4 regions of the Sphingobacterium sp. UBA5996 genome follow, and region 1 is predicted to be linked to each of the others. Evidence: riboswitches for the same ligand, from Rfam matches in the RefSeq annotation. Region 1 holds a riboswitch; each other region holds the start of a gene.
What was found. A riboswitch is a leader RNA that binds a small molecule or an ion and turns the genes downstream of it on or off. The one in region 1 is predicted to bind S-adenosylmethionine.

Region 1 (3,174 bases):
GTCAGTTTGCCCAAGAAACTGGCCGTCCGGAGAAGTTCCTGGCCCTACATTTTGCCAATGAGATCTGGAAGCACAATACAGCAGAAATTATGGGCCATCCAGGCACAGACAAAACAGTATTTGAGCAGGTGGTCAACTTTTCAAAATCCATTGGGATGGTTGCACTGCCACTGCATAAGGAGCAGCCTGGCTATATTGTAAACTCCTTACTTGTTCCGCTACTGTCGGCAGCAACGGATCTTTTGGTCAACGAAGTGGCCGATGCCCAAACGATCGACAAGACTTGGATGGTTGCCACGGGAGCGCCAACAGGCCCCTTCGGCATACTCGATATCGTTGGCATCACAACAGCCTATAATATTAACAAAATGAGTGCCGAGGCAACCAATGATCCCATAAAGATCAAAACTGTAGCCTATCTCAAAGAACATTTTATAGATAAGAACAAACTAGGCGTCGCTACCGGAGAAGGATTCTATACCTATCCCAATCCAGCCTATCAATCGCCAGACTTTTTGAAGTAGTTGACTGGCTTTCGAAAGAACGCAACTTCAATAAACAGCTGGTGCATGATATTGCAAGGTAACGGATAAATAAGACTTGTTGCACAGCACATAAAAAGGCCTTTCAAATCGTGATTTGAAAGGCCGTTCTCAAAGATCTGCTTAACGTATTATCCATATAAGGAATCTTCAATTGCATTCCACAGTTGAATTCTTTTTTGCAGCGCAACTTTACTAATCTCCTTCATTTCCGTCCATTTAACCTCATCGTCCTTCGCAAGATCTGTTATCATCTGCATCGCCAATGGACCGTGTTCGTCGCCATCTAAATCAATATGGCGTTGAAAATAATAAATAAAACTGTCTAAATTGGCTGTAGGGAAATTCGCTTTAATTTCTTCCAAAATAGACGTAAACATTCCGGGGATGAGGTCTTCACGTCCAAAGGTAAATGCCGCCGCAATTTTATGCACTTCACCCTCAGCTATTACTTCGAATGTAAAATTCAGAAAATCTTTGATTCGCTTGTCCAATGTTGTCAATGCTATAGCATCGAATATATTATCCGATTTTTTGGCATTGGCAATAAATTTATTGATCAAATGGAGGTCGGCTCCCATAGCAGACATTGCGTCGAGATACATCTCAAAATGGCTTAATCGACGTCCATCGATATATTCATCCGACTCCTCTGCCAATACAATTTCATTAATCAAATAGCGCGTTGAAGGATGTTCACTGGCGAACCATGGAAGTGTGGTACAGGTTAATTTGATCTGTAAAGCTTTTAATAAAGACATAAAATCCCATACAGCATACACATGCCCTTCGGTAAAAGAACGTAAATTTTTGATCGTCTTTATTTTACGGTATAAAGGGTGTTGCAATAATACTTCGCGTTCGGTAGCAATGTATTCGTTAATTTCCGCAATTCTATTCATGCCGCAAAAGTATTGTGTTCTCTCTGCTTTTTAAAGTATTTTCGATGAGATTACAGTAACATGATAAATTTCCCAATCAGCTAACCGCTTTATACCCAAATTAAAGTCAAAGCGACCAGCTTGTTTTGCTGCTGTTTTCGGTTATCAGCGTTTAATAGCAGTAAAGACAAAAAAAATTTTATTATAAAAAAATAATCTACTATATTTGTAGAGTATTCAGAATTGCATGATGCAATACCAACCGAGTGAAGGCACCGCGGTGGTAAATTAATACGGGTTTCGACCAAAATAAACGTTATACAACGGTTATTTTCCCAAAGTAATCTGGATACAGTTTATGGTTTAATCCTTTAAATTTTTAAATTGTATGGCTACAACAACAAATCTTTACCAACACTTACTGGAAAAATTCAGTTATTATTCAACAGATGAACTGATCCAGCTCAACAACGACACCATTTTAGGACAAGGCTGGGGATCATCGAAAGCTACCTTCAGAACAGCTTTGATCAGTACATTCTCCAAAAGGGGGCTTGATCTTTCTAATATTATTTCCAAGGAAGACGGCTTTACGTCGGTGAAGCAGGTGCCTGTCCGTCTGGAACAAAATGTTTTGATTCCTTTACAGTAAAGCCCTATAAACGCAAAAAGAGTAGGCCTAGCCTACTCTTTTGTCAATGAGTGGTGATATCTTAATGTATGATTGAGCGAATGGGCTGTTTGCCGAGCGTCGTCTTTGTAGGACGAGAGATCGTCGCAATTTTGAATTTCTGCCACATCCACTTTCTTTCTTACTTTGCTGATGACCTGATTTAATTCCGATTTCCAGTTACCCGGATCGCCAAAATCGTCCATCCAATTTTTGTTGATAAACTTTTTGTAGTTCAAAAGCAAAATATACAATTCCTCACCACTACCGGCGCGATTGATTGACGTGCGCCAGTTCTCTAATTTTTCTTTAAAACTCATAACCAGCAATATATAAAAAAAATACTACTCGACCAAATATTCCCGATTTTTACCTTGCGTATTGACAAAGATCTGACAGGTCAACCCTCTATTTGTCGGGGTTGATAGAAATTCATAAAAACTGTTATCATTATCACCGCAGCCTGAGCGCTTAAACGGTTGGAATTTAGTTGAAGACATAAGCATGCGAAATAATGACCTTCTATTTTCAATCGCATCAGTTCCAAGAAATAAATAATTAATTGATGACTAAACTTTATTGTGATTATTGGGTCTCATTAACAAGAGTAACATATGATCATTTGCTTTCAAATTTAACCCGATGCCCTATATGATGTCAAAAGTCCCATTTAAAACCATGCTCGTTCTTCTTTTGTTGACTACTGCCACACAGGCTATTTGTGCTAAAGTAGCGCATGCCAATTTTGCTACTTTTTTCTTTCAGGAACATCGGGGTGATGGTTACAGCAAAATCGGATCACGTATCTATTATCGTGGTAAAGAAATTGTCAATGCCAATGCCGGTTCTTTTCAGTTTTTAGGTGATGGTTATGCAAAAGACACCTGGAAAGTCTATTTTCGGGGGGCAGCTGTAGCCCATGCAAGTCCTTCTACTTTTCAGTCACTGGGTGACGGTTACGCTAGTGATGCCTGGAAGGTCTATTTTTATGGCAGATCCTTATCGAATGTGACAGCGTCTTCCTTCAAGACGCTGGGAAATGGTTACAGCAAAGACGCATGGAAAGTCTACTATTTGGGCA
Region 2 (3,174 bases), on a different contig from region 1:
TATCTCAATTTCTATTGATACGTTCTGAATCTTACGATCCGGATATTCCGCTGGACTTGACTTACAGCCGCGTCGGAAAAATTTATGGTCAGATCAGTGAACAACAGGAGCAAATCAGATCCCTCTTATTCAGGGAAGAAAAAATCATAAGCCAACGCTGGCACAAAAGCAACTATTGGCTTAGTCAGGTCTATGGATTAATTGATTTACACGAATTAATTATTGCATTGGATCATGACTATGATGCCATTCGAAAAAATTTGCTGGATACCGGTAGCCTTCCCATAATTCGTCGTAGCATAACATTACTGGCCTTGGAAATCGATAGTTTTTCGCAGCCTAATAAAAGGTTTCGCTATGCAGAGCAGCGCTACGATAACCACAGTAAAATCAATGCGCTGTTGTTGGATCTAAAGGAGATTCAAGAACAACAGACTGCCCCAGCAGATGGTATTCTCGCTTCCATCATCCGTAATATTGAAGCTATTATTGAAGTTCTCAAACGGATTCAAGTTGCTTTTTATCAAAATCAAGAAATCAAAAACAAAATTGACACCAATGAGTATCAGCAATTTATCAATCGTCCTTTGCGTAATTTAAGTGATATCAAGAGCAGACTCAATCTCCATAATCCAATTTTCCGTTTTGCACTCCGGATGGCCGTTCTCTTCGGAACAGGCGCATTGATCGGCATTTCTTTCTTGGATTTTAAATATACTTATTGGATCTTACTCACTATTGCCATCGTTGCGAGACCTGCATTTTCAATGACCAAAACACGCAATATAGAACGCATACTAGGTACACTTTCGGGAATTGCCGTCGGAATACTCTGTTTGGTCTCCATTGACTTTCTGCCCGTTCTTCTTCAAATTGCCGCTATTGGATTATTTGGATTCTTCCTATTCAACCGATCAAATTATATGGTCAGTGTGATCTTTATTACGCTAGGCATAGTCATCGCATTAAACTTATTTGAAGGAAATATTAATATCATTTTAGGCAGTAGAATAATTTTTACTTTAGTTGGTGCGCTGCTGGCAATAGCGGGCTATTTTTTGATACCCGTACGCCAAAGCACGAGCATGGTCCACTTGGCAAAAGAGGTCGCATTATATAACCACCATTATTTTCAAATTATCAACAAACGCCTATCTGATGATCTGCAAAGTTCGTTCGACATTCGACTGGCTCGGAAAAAAGCACAGACTGCCATGGCTCTCTTTTCCGATGCGATCAATCAAATGAAGAAGGAACCTGAACACAAGTGGGTAGACTGGTCCCATATCCATCATTTTCAAGCACTCTCCTATCGCATCAATTCGCATTTGGTTGGTCTCTCCATATCGTTAGGTAGAAAAGCGAATCACGACATACAACAGGGTATCCACTGCAGAATTGATGCTTTAAAACCCCTTTTAACCGACTTAGATCAGCTGGCAGAAAATATCAACTTAAGAAAACCATAAAGGCAAGCTATGTATTTATGTATCAATATTGAATAACAAATATGCGATTACAGCTCCCGAAGTAACGCTCTTTTAAGTAAAAAAAACGTATTTCTTTTGCTTTAATAAAAAAGAAGTTTATATTTGTGTCGTCTTCGAAAGAAGATTTCTAATCAACACCTTCCTTAATCAGTAGGTCTTGATTTATAAAGAAGTGGCGAGAGACTGGCTCAATGACCCACTGGCAACCTTCAATTTGCTTGAAAAGGTGCCAATTCCTGTCCAAAATAATATCGTTTTGGAGCATATAAATGATATAAGACAATGCTTATTAAATTACTGAAATCCATTAAAAATTCAGGTTCAATACAACTGAACCTTGCGAACAGCAAAAGTGTACTACATCGTAAAAAAGTATCGATGCGAATGCGTATGCATACACACTTCCCTGCTTGTTAAAAATCATTTCCTTTTTCTTGGATAACGATTTGACAGACCTTCCAAGTAGGTGTGTATGCTTCTCTTTTACCTTTACAAATTCTTTTTTGAAACCTTAAAATCTGATCTATTATGTCTTCTAACAAAAATTTGAAATTCGAAACACTACAGGTTCATGCTGGCCAAGTCGCTGATCCTACCACAGGATCCAGAGCAGTTCCTATATATCAAACAACATCTTTTGTCTTTGAAAATGCAGAACATGGGGCCAATCTATTCGCATTAAAACAGTTTGGAAACATTTATACCCGGATCATGAATCCAACTACGGATGTATTTGAACAACGGATTGCAGCTTTAGAAGGTGGTGTTTCCGCAGTCGCAGTTGCATCTGGTCAGGCAGCGCAGTTTATTGCATTAAATAATATTCTTGAAAGCGGTGACAATTTCGTTGCAGGGTCCAACTTATATGGAGGTACATTCAATCAATTCAAAGTTGCATTTAAACGGCTAGGTATTGAAGCTCGTTTTGCCACCGATGCTGAAGCTGATAAAATAGAAGCGCTCATTGACGATAAAACTAAGGCAATCTATGTCGAAACAATAGGGAACCCAAGCTTCAATATTCCTGATTTTGAAAAAATTGCCGCTGTAGCCAAAAAATACGATTTGCCATTAATTGTTGACAACACATTTGGAGCTGGGGGTTATTTATTTAAACCTTTAGAGTATGGCGCAAATGTGGTCGTTGAATCGGCAACGAAATGGATTGGTGGGCATGGAACAAGCATTGGCGGCGTCATCGTTGATGGAGGTAACTATAACTGGGGAAATGGGAAGTACCCACAATTTTCTGAACCATCTGAGGGCTATCACGGATTGGTCTTTTCAGATATTTTTGGTGAAAATGGCCCATTTGGCAATATACAATTTGCAATTCGCGCGCGTGTAGAGGGATTGAGAGATTTTGGACCAGCACTCTCTCCTTTCAATTCATTCTTGTTGTTACAAGGCCTTGAAACATTGTCTTTACGTGTACAACGGCATGTCGACAACACGTTGGAAATCGCTAGATGGCTTGAGGCCCACCCTCAGGTAGAAAAGGTAAATTATCCAGGATTAAAAAGCTCTCCAAGCTTCGCTAATGCGCAAAAATATCTTAAAAATGGGTACGGCGCAGTGCTTTCTTTCCAGCTAAAGGGCGATGCAGCACAGAAAGCCAATGACTTTATCGACAGTTTAGAATTAATCAGTCATTTAGCTAATGTAGGCGATACTAAATCGCTGA
Region 3 (3,174 bases), on a different contig from region 1:
GGTGCTGCACCGGGAAAATTAACGATTTATTTCCCAAACAAAAAGGCGATCATCGCAGATAATATGGGTTATCTACTTTTGCCTATGCTTGCGCTACTTTTTTTATTGGTGGGGTGTTTTGCATACACGCTGATTATCATCTTTAGACAAAAGAAAGTTTCGGAGATGAAAACCGATTTTATCAATAATATGACACATGAGTTTAAGACGCCAGTTGCGACTATCATGATTGCTAGTGAATCGCTTAAGGACCCCGATATCAATGCCGATCATAAACGCGTTCAAAAATTAGCCAATATCATCTACGACGAGAACGTTAGGTTAGGAAATCACATTGAACGTGTACTTGATTTAGCCCGATTAGAAAAAGAAACCTTAAAACTAGATCAGGTAGATGTTCATATTAACGATCTTGTTTCTGCTGTTACGGACAGTATGCAACTGAGAATGCAAAATATTGGCGGAAAATTCAGTATTGATCTGGCAGCCACGAAAGATGTCGTCGTTGGCGACGAACTGCATTTCTCAAACGTATTTTATAACCTATTGGATAATGCAATTAAATACAATAAAGGTGATCTACATGTGAGTATACAATCAAAAAACGTCGGTGATAGTATTGTGGTCACTATAGCTGACAACGGTATCGGTATGAGCCGAGATCACCTGCAAAAGATTTTTGACCAATTTTACCGGATACCGACAGGCAATGTCCACAATGTAAAAGGATTTGGTCTTGGTCTAAGTTATGTACAAGATATTCTGAGGAGACTGAACGGAAAAATTACGGTTAAAAGCGAAAAAGATAAGGGCACGACCTTTGAAGTAATTTTGCCTACAAAAAAATAAAAGGTTCCTTTTTTGTATATTTCCTCTGTAAAAGAATTTCAAAGGTAGAGGAAGCTGATTTATCAGCATCAAGGGAATTCGTTAAAATTAAAGTATTCATTATGCAAAAGATATTATTAGCAGAAGACGATCCTAATTTGGGGGATCTTTTAAAAGACTATCTCGAATTAAAGGGAAAATTTGACGTCACACTATGTACAGATGGTGATGAAGCAATATCCCAGTTCAAGAAAAATAACTATGACCTCTGCATCTTCGATGTCATGATGCCTAAGAAAGACGGCTTCTCTGTTGGACGTGAAATCAGAAAAACAAACAATACTGTTCCAATAATCTTTGCCACAGCGAAAGGTATGATGGAAGATAAAACTGAAGCTTTTGAACTTGGAGGGGATGATTATATCACTAAGCCGTTTCGGGTTGAGGAATTGTTACTTCGCATCAATGCCCTGCTAAAACGCAGTGTTCGGGATAAAGAAGAAGAGGTAGTTGCAGACAAATTTGAAATTGGCGATTATTTCTTTGATTACACAAGTCAGCAGATTTCCTATAAAGGGCAGATGCAGAAACTATCGACTAAAGAAGCTGAACTTTTACGCCTGCTCTGCCTAAAGAAAAATGATGTATTGACAAGAGAGGAGGCTTTATTAAAAATATGGCATGATGACAACTATTTTACTGGTAGAAGTATGGATGTCTTTCTCAGTAAACTTCGAAAATACCTGAAAGAGGATAGTAAAGTTGAGATTGTAAATGTGCATGGAAAAGGTTACAAACTTTTGGTAAGCTAAAAACAGTGGGAATGAGTCATACGATCATTCCCATTTTTTTGTCTGTAATGCATTGAATTATGAAATAAAGGAATGATTCGATGAAAAGAAGAGAAAAAAAGAATTTCATTCTTAGTAGAATATAAAAAATAGGTGCACTTTCATAAAAAATTTGCATTTTTAAAATAATTGCGCTACCTTAGCATCGCTTATAGAGAAAGGCAGAGGGAATAGACCCGATGAAGCCTTAGCAACCTGTCCCTTGACAAGGTGCTAAATTCTACCCATTAGTATATGGGAATGATAAGCCGAAGTCACCAAATTCTAGTGTGTCCTTCTCTCTCTAGCAAGAAATATAGTTGAAAAAAAATATTAAAAACATTCATTATGTTATTGACTAACAATTTAGGTTACCCTCGTGTGGGCGCGTTCCGCGAATTGAAAAAAGCCAATGAGGCCTATTGGGCTAAAAAATCTTCTGTTGAGGAATTATTGGACACCGCAAAAAAAATACGTGAAGGCAATTGGAAAACACAAAAAGATGCTGGAATAGATTTAATCCCTTCCAATGATTTCTCTTTTTACGATCAAGTATTGGATTTAACCCTTACGGTTGGTGCAATTCCTGCCCGTTACCATTCCTTATTGAATAAAGTAGACAACAACTACAGCTTAGACTTATATTTTGCAATGGCCCGCGGTTTCCAACAAGAAGGAATTGACGTAACTGCAATGGAAATGACCAAGTGGTTGGACACAAACTACCACTACATGGTACCAGAATTCACAAAAGATCAAGAATTCAAATTGACTTCTGAAAAATTCTTAAATGAATACAACGAGGCAAAATCATTGGGCATTGATACTAAACCAGTTTTACTTGGTCCGATCACTTACCTATTGATCGGTAAAGAAAAAGAAGCTGGCTTCGACAGGATCGATTTATTGGATAAACTTGTCCCTGTATATGAGCAAATATTGTCTAAACTAGCTGAAGCTGGTGCGCAATATGTTCAGATTGACGAACCGTTCTTAGCATTGGATTTAGATGCTAAAGTAAAAGCGCTATATCAGCCTACTTTTGAAAAATTAGCTGCTGCAGCAAAAAACATCAAATTAATCGCTACCACTTATTTCGAAGCGTTAAAAGATAACGAAGATATCGCGGTTAATTTGCCTATTCATGCTTTACATTTGGATCTTGTCCGTGGTGAAAACCAACTGGATACCGTTTTAGCTAAAGTTCCCGCTTCATTGACATTATCTTTAGGTATTGTTGAAGGCCGTAACATCTGGAAAAACGATTACGAAAAGTCATTGGTTAAAATCAAGCAAGCAGTTGATGCATTAGGAAAAGACCGCGTTTGGGTGGCTCCTTCTTCATCTTTACTGCATGTTCCTTTTGACCTAGATAATGAGCATAATGAACAATCATTACCTGCTGAAGTAAAAAATTGGTTAGCCTTTGCCAAACAAAAATTAGCTGAAGTGAAAGACTTAGCTGTACTGGCAGAAGGCGAAGTTGATGCGAAAACAGCGAAACGTTTTGAAGCGA
Region 4 (3,174 bases), on a different contig from region 1:
ACAGTACCGCTTATGTGACATTCGAGGATGTGGATCATATTGATAAGGCTCAAATACTTGTACGTAAAAAGCTATATCTTTCCAATGATAAAATGCCGGAGCGTGATCCAGATGATTTTAGATATACGGATTTAATCGGTTTTTTAGTAATTGATGAAAACCATGGTGAACTGGGGAGAATAACAGATGTTCAGGAGTTTCCACAACAATTTGTTGCTACCGTAGATATGGATGGCAAGGAGCTGATGTTCCCACTTTCGGACGATTTGATCTTAGGTATTGATGGCGAAGAGGAGATTATTGAAGTTGAATTGCCAGAAGGCTTAGTGGATCTGTATAAAGAATAAGTATATCCTTAGGCTTATATAAATGAATAGCCTTTCATAGACTATCGCAGTAATTTATTATATTGGCATATATTATTTTGCCATAATTATTAATTGATTTTGAAATCGTTATTACTCCTGCTATTCCTATTTTCACTGTCTTCTTGTGCTTTCTTTGGAAAGAAAAAGGAGTTTCCTGAAGGTAATTATCAGATGATATTGGGCTATTCGAATGAGCAATATCATAAACTTAAGAGAGAATCTCCCCAGAATGTGGAGGCAAATACCTATGGGAATGATCCTACTTTATATCGGTCCTTTCTCTCACTCCATAATAAAGACCGCTTTGTCTTGGCGCTCGACGATATATTACTCTTCGGAAAGTATAGATTCAATGGTGACAGATTAGAGTTGACCGACGAGAAAAAAGGTAGCATCGCATTGGATATTGTTAAGGTAAAAAAAGATTTTATTCAGCTAAGAGGTGATTTTTCACAGTTTAACTCAGCGCGTTTACCTACTACCGAAAGACTTTATCTTAACTTTGCCTTAGATAAAACCCCTATACGCGAGACGCCAAGCAAATTTGACAGTCAAGTGAATTTGTGGCGGAATGCTCCCGTAAGAGCAGAAAGTGAAAAGGAGGTCAAGGCGAGGGCATTGAATTTTGTTGATTATTCCATCGCTTACTTTCAACATATATCAAGTTCTGGTACACATCACGATTATCGAATGGATGGTGTTGAATCGCCAATTATTTATGCTGAGAACGGTATTGTGCTCAAGGCGTGGACAGATGTGCCGGAATCTTGGAAAGAGTTGTTTTACAATGAACAAGATGCATTGATCGCCTATCGCTATTTATTTGATGGCTTTAAATATGCATCGAAAGAGGAATACCACGTAACAGGACTTTTATTAATCACATTTTATCTCAAAAATCTACGGAATTCCCTGGCAGCGCATCTTTAGCCAATGATTCTCGATCCTTACTTTCGCCTGTTTTTTTAACATTTTTTGGTGGTGCATACATTTCTTTTGTTGCGTGTAAGCAGAGCCCAAAGGTCTTATTGCCCTATTTTCGGTGCCATTTTAGTCTTTTCGAAAAAATATTTTTGTCTTTTGATTTTTTAAAACGATATTAGCAACGCTTATAGAGAAAGGCCGAGGGAATAGACCCGTTGAAGCCTTAGCAACCTGTATTGTTCAAGGTGCTAAATTCTACCCTACTCCATGTGGGACAGATAAGTTACATGAAGATAAACGATTCCTCGACGTGTGCGTTTCGATATAAGCCAACCAAACTAAAAAACAGTTTTTTAATGAAGATTATCGATCATATCCAGAATGCCAAAGGAAAAACATTGTTTTCTTTTGAGCTATTGCCACCGGCGAAAGGGCAGGGCATCCAAAGTATTTTTAAAACCATGGATGAACTGATGGAGTTTAAACCTCCTTTTATCGACGTAACTTACCACCGGGAAGATTATATCTATAAAGAGCATGCAAGTGGATTACTGGAACGCGTTTCCTATCGCAAACGTCCTGGGACAGTGGCGATATGTGCAGCAATCATGAATAAATATAAAGTTGATGCAGTACCCCATTTGATATGTGGTGGTTTTACTAAGGAGGAAACCGAAAATGCACTGATCGATTTGAACTTCCTGGGTATAGATAATGTCTTAGTATTGCGCGGAGATGCACGTAAGGGCGATGCTGATTTTATTCCAACGGATGGTGGACATGCTTTTGCAACAGACCTATTGGAACAGGTTGCTGATATGAATAAAGGAAAGTATCTGCATGAGGATATTGTCACATCGGAAAAGACTGATTTTTGCATCGGTGTAGCGGGGTATCCCGAAAAACACTTTGAATCGCCAAATTTTAATACTGACTTTAAATATCTGAAACAAAAAGTCGATATGGGGGCGGAATTTATTGTAACTCAAATGTTCTTTAATGTCGAAAAATATAAGGAATTTGTTACTAAATGTAGAGATAATGGAATACATGTGCCTATTATTCCAGGATTAAAGCCACTGACAACTAAAAAGCAGCTCGTGACCTTACCACGAATATTTCATCTCGATATTCCAGAAGAACTGAGCGATGCTGTTTCGGAATGTAAAACGAATGCCGACGTCAGACAAGTCGGAGAAGAGTGGTTGGTACAACAATGTCAGGAGCTGATCAAGTTTGGCGCTCCGGTTTTACATTTCTATACGATGAGTAATCCGGGTCCAACAAAGAAAATTGTAGAAAAACTAGCCTAACTCATAAAAATACCCGGGAAAGGGAGCTGATAAGCTCCCTTTTTCATTGTTAAGATATCCTATAATTGACCTTATAGCCAAGTCGTCGTGTTGGTAACGGAGTCATTTGTGTTCGTGCAAGTGTCAGTGTGTTTATTGTCAGGTACTTGTGTTAAATAGTGTTAATTAACATAATGGAATCAGGATAACTTTTTAACTTAAAGTCCTAAAAAGGATTTTAATAGAAGACCAATTGACCTTATGACGTACAATAGAATAAATTCTCTACTGGGTTTTGCTTGCGGACTCATTGCCACATGTGTATACATTGCTACCGTGGAAAAGACGGTAAGCTGGTGGGATTGTGGTGAATTCATTGCCTGTGCTTACAAGCTGGAAGTAGCACACCAACCTGGGGCACCATTGTTTCTTCTGATTCAGAATGTATTTTCAAACTTGGCTTTGGGTAATGCAGGTAAAATCGCCTATTGGATGAATATCGGATCGGCAATTTGCAGCGGGCTTACGGTTACATTTTTATTTTGGACGATAACAGCAATTGCCAAGAAGATACTCCGCGAAGACAAATA

Region 2: it holds a riboswitch for S-adenosylmethionine, as region 1 does, so the genes downstream of both, B3E00_RS09600 (O-acetylhomoserine aminocarboxypropyltransferase/cysteine synthase family protein) here and B3E00_RS13365 (5-oxoprolinase) in region 1, are expected to answer to the same signal.
Region 3: it holds a riboswitch for S-adenosylmethionine, as region 1 does, so the genes downstream of both, metE (5-methyltetrahydropteroyltriglutamate--homocysteine S-methyltransferase) here and B3E00_RS13365 (5-oxoprolinase) in region 1, are expected to answer to the same signal.
Region 4: it holds a riboswitch for S-adenosylmethionine, as region 1 does, so the genes downstream of both, metF (methylenetetrahydrofolate reductase [NAD(P)H]) here and B3E00_RS13365 (5-oxoprolinase) in region 1, are expected to answer to the same signal.

What each region holds. Positions count from the first base shown of each region.
Region 1 covers NZ_DJAS01000017.1:96,672-99,845, reverse strand. The annotation lists gene B3E00_RS13375 (3-hydroxyacyl-CoA dehydrogenase) at 1-524, shown strand, start outside; gene B3E00_RS13370 (DUF3050 domain-containing protein) at 674-1,444, opposite strand; SAM-I-IV-variant riboswitch at 1,652-1,745, shown strand; gene B3E00_RS13365 (5-oxoprolinase) at 1,812-2,075, shown strand; gene B3E00_RS13360 (hypothetical protein) at 2,108-2,413, opposite strand; gene B3E00_RS13355 (DKNYY domain-containing protein) at 2,745-3,174, shown strand, end outside.
Region 2 covers NZ_DJAS01000012.1:189,982-193,155, forward strand. The annotation lists gene B3E00_RS09595 (FUSC family protein) at 1-1,469, shown strand, start outside; SAM riboswitch class I at 1,650-1,762, shown strand; gene B3E00_RS09600 (O-acetylhomoserine aminocarboxypropyltransferase/cysteine synthase family protein) at 2,019-3,174, shown strand, end outside.
Region 3 covers NZ_DJAS01000014.1:179,469-182,642, reverse strand. The annotation lists gene B3E00_RS11245 (sensor histidine kinase) at 1-849, shown strand, start outside; gene B3E00_RS11240 (response regulator transcription factor) at 951-1,640, shown strand; SAM riboswitch class I at 1,826-1,929, shown strand; gene metE (5-methyltetrahydropteroyltriglutamate--homocysteine S-methyltransferase) at 2,007-3,174, shown strand, end outside.
Region 4 covers NZ_DJAS01000011.1:318,378-321,551, forward strand. The annotation lists gene rimM (ribosome maturation factor RimM) at 1-347, shown strand, start outside; gene B3E00_RS08740 (hypothetical protein) at 447-1,298, shown strand; SAM riboswitch class I at 1,475-1,577, shown strand; gene metF (methylenetetrahydrofolate reductase [NAD(P)H]) at 1,649-2,605, shown strand; gene B3E00_RS08750 (DUF2723 domain-containing protein) at 2,921-3,174, shown strand, end outside.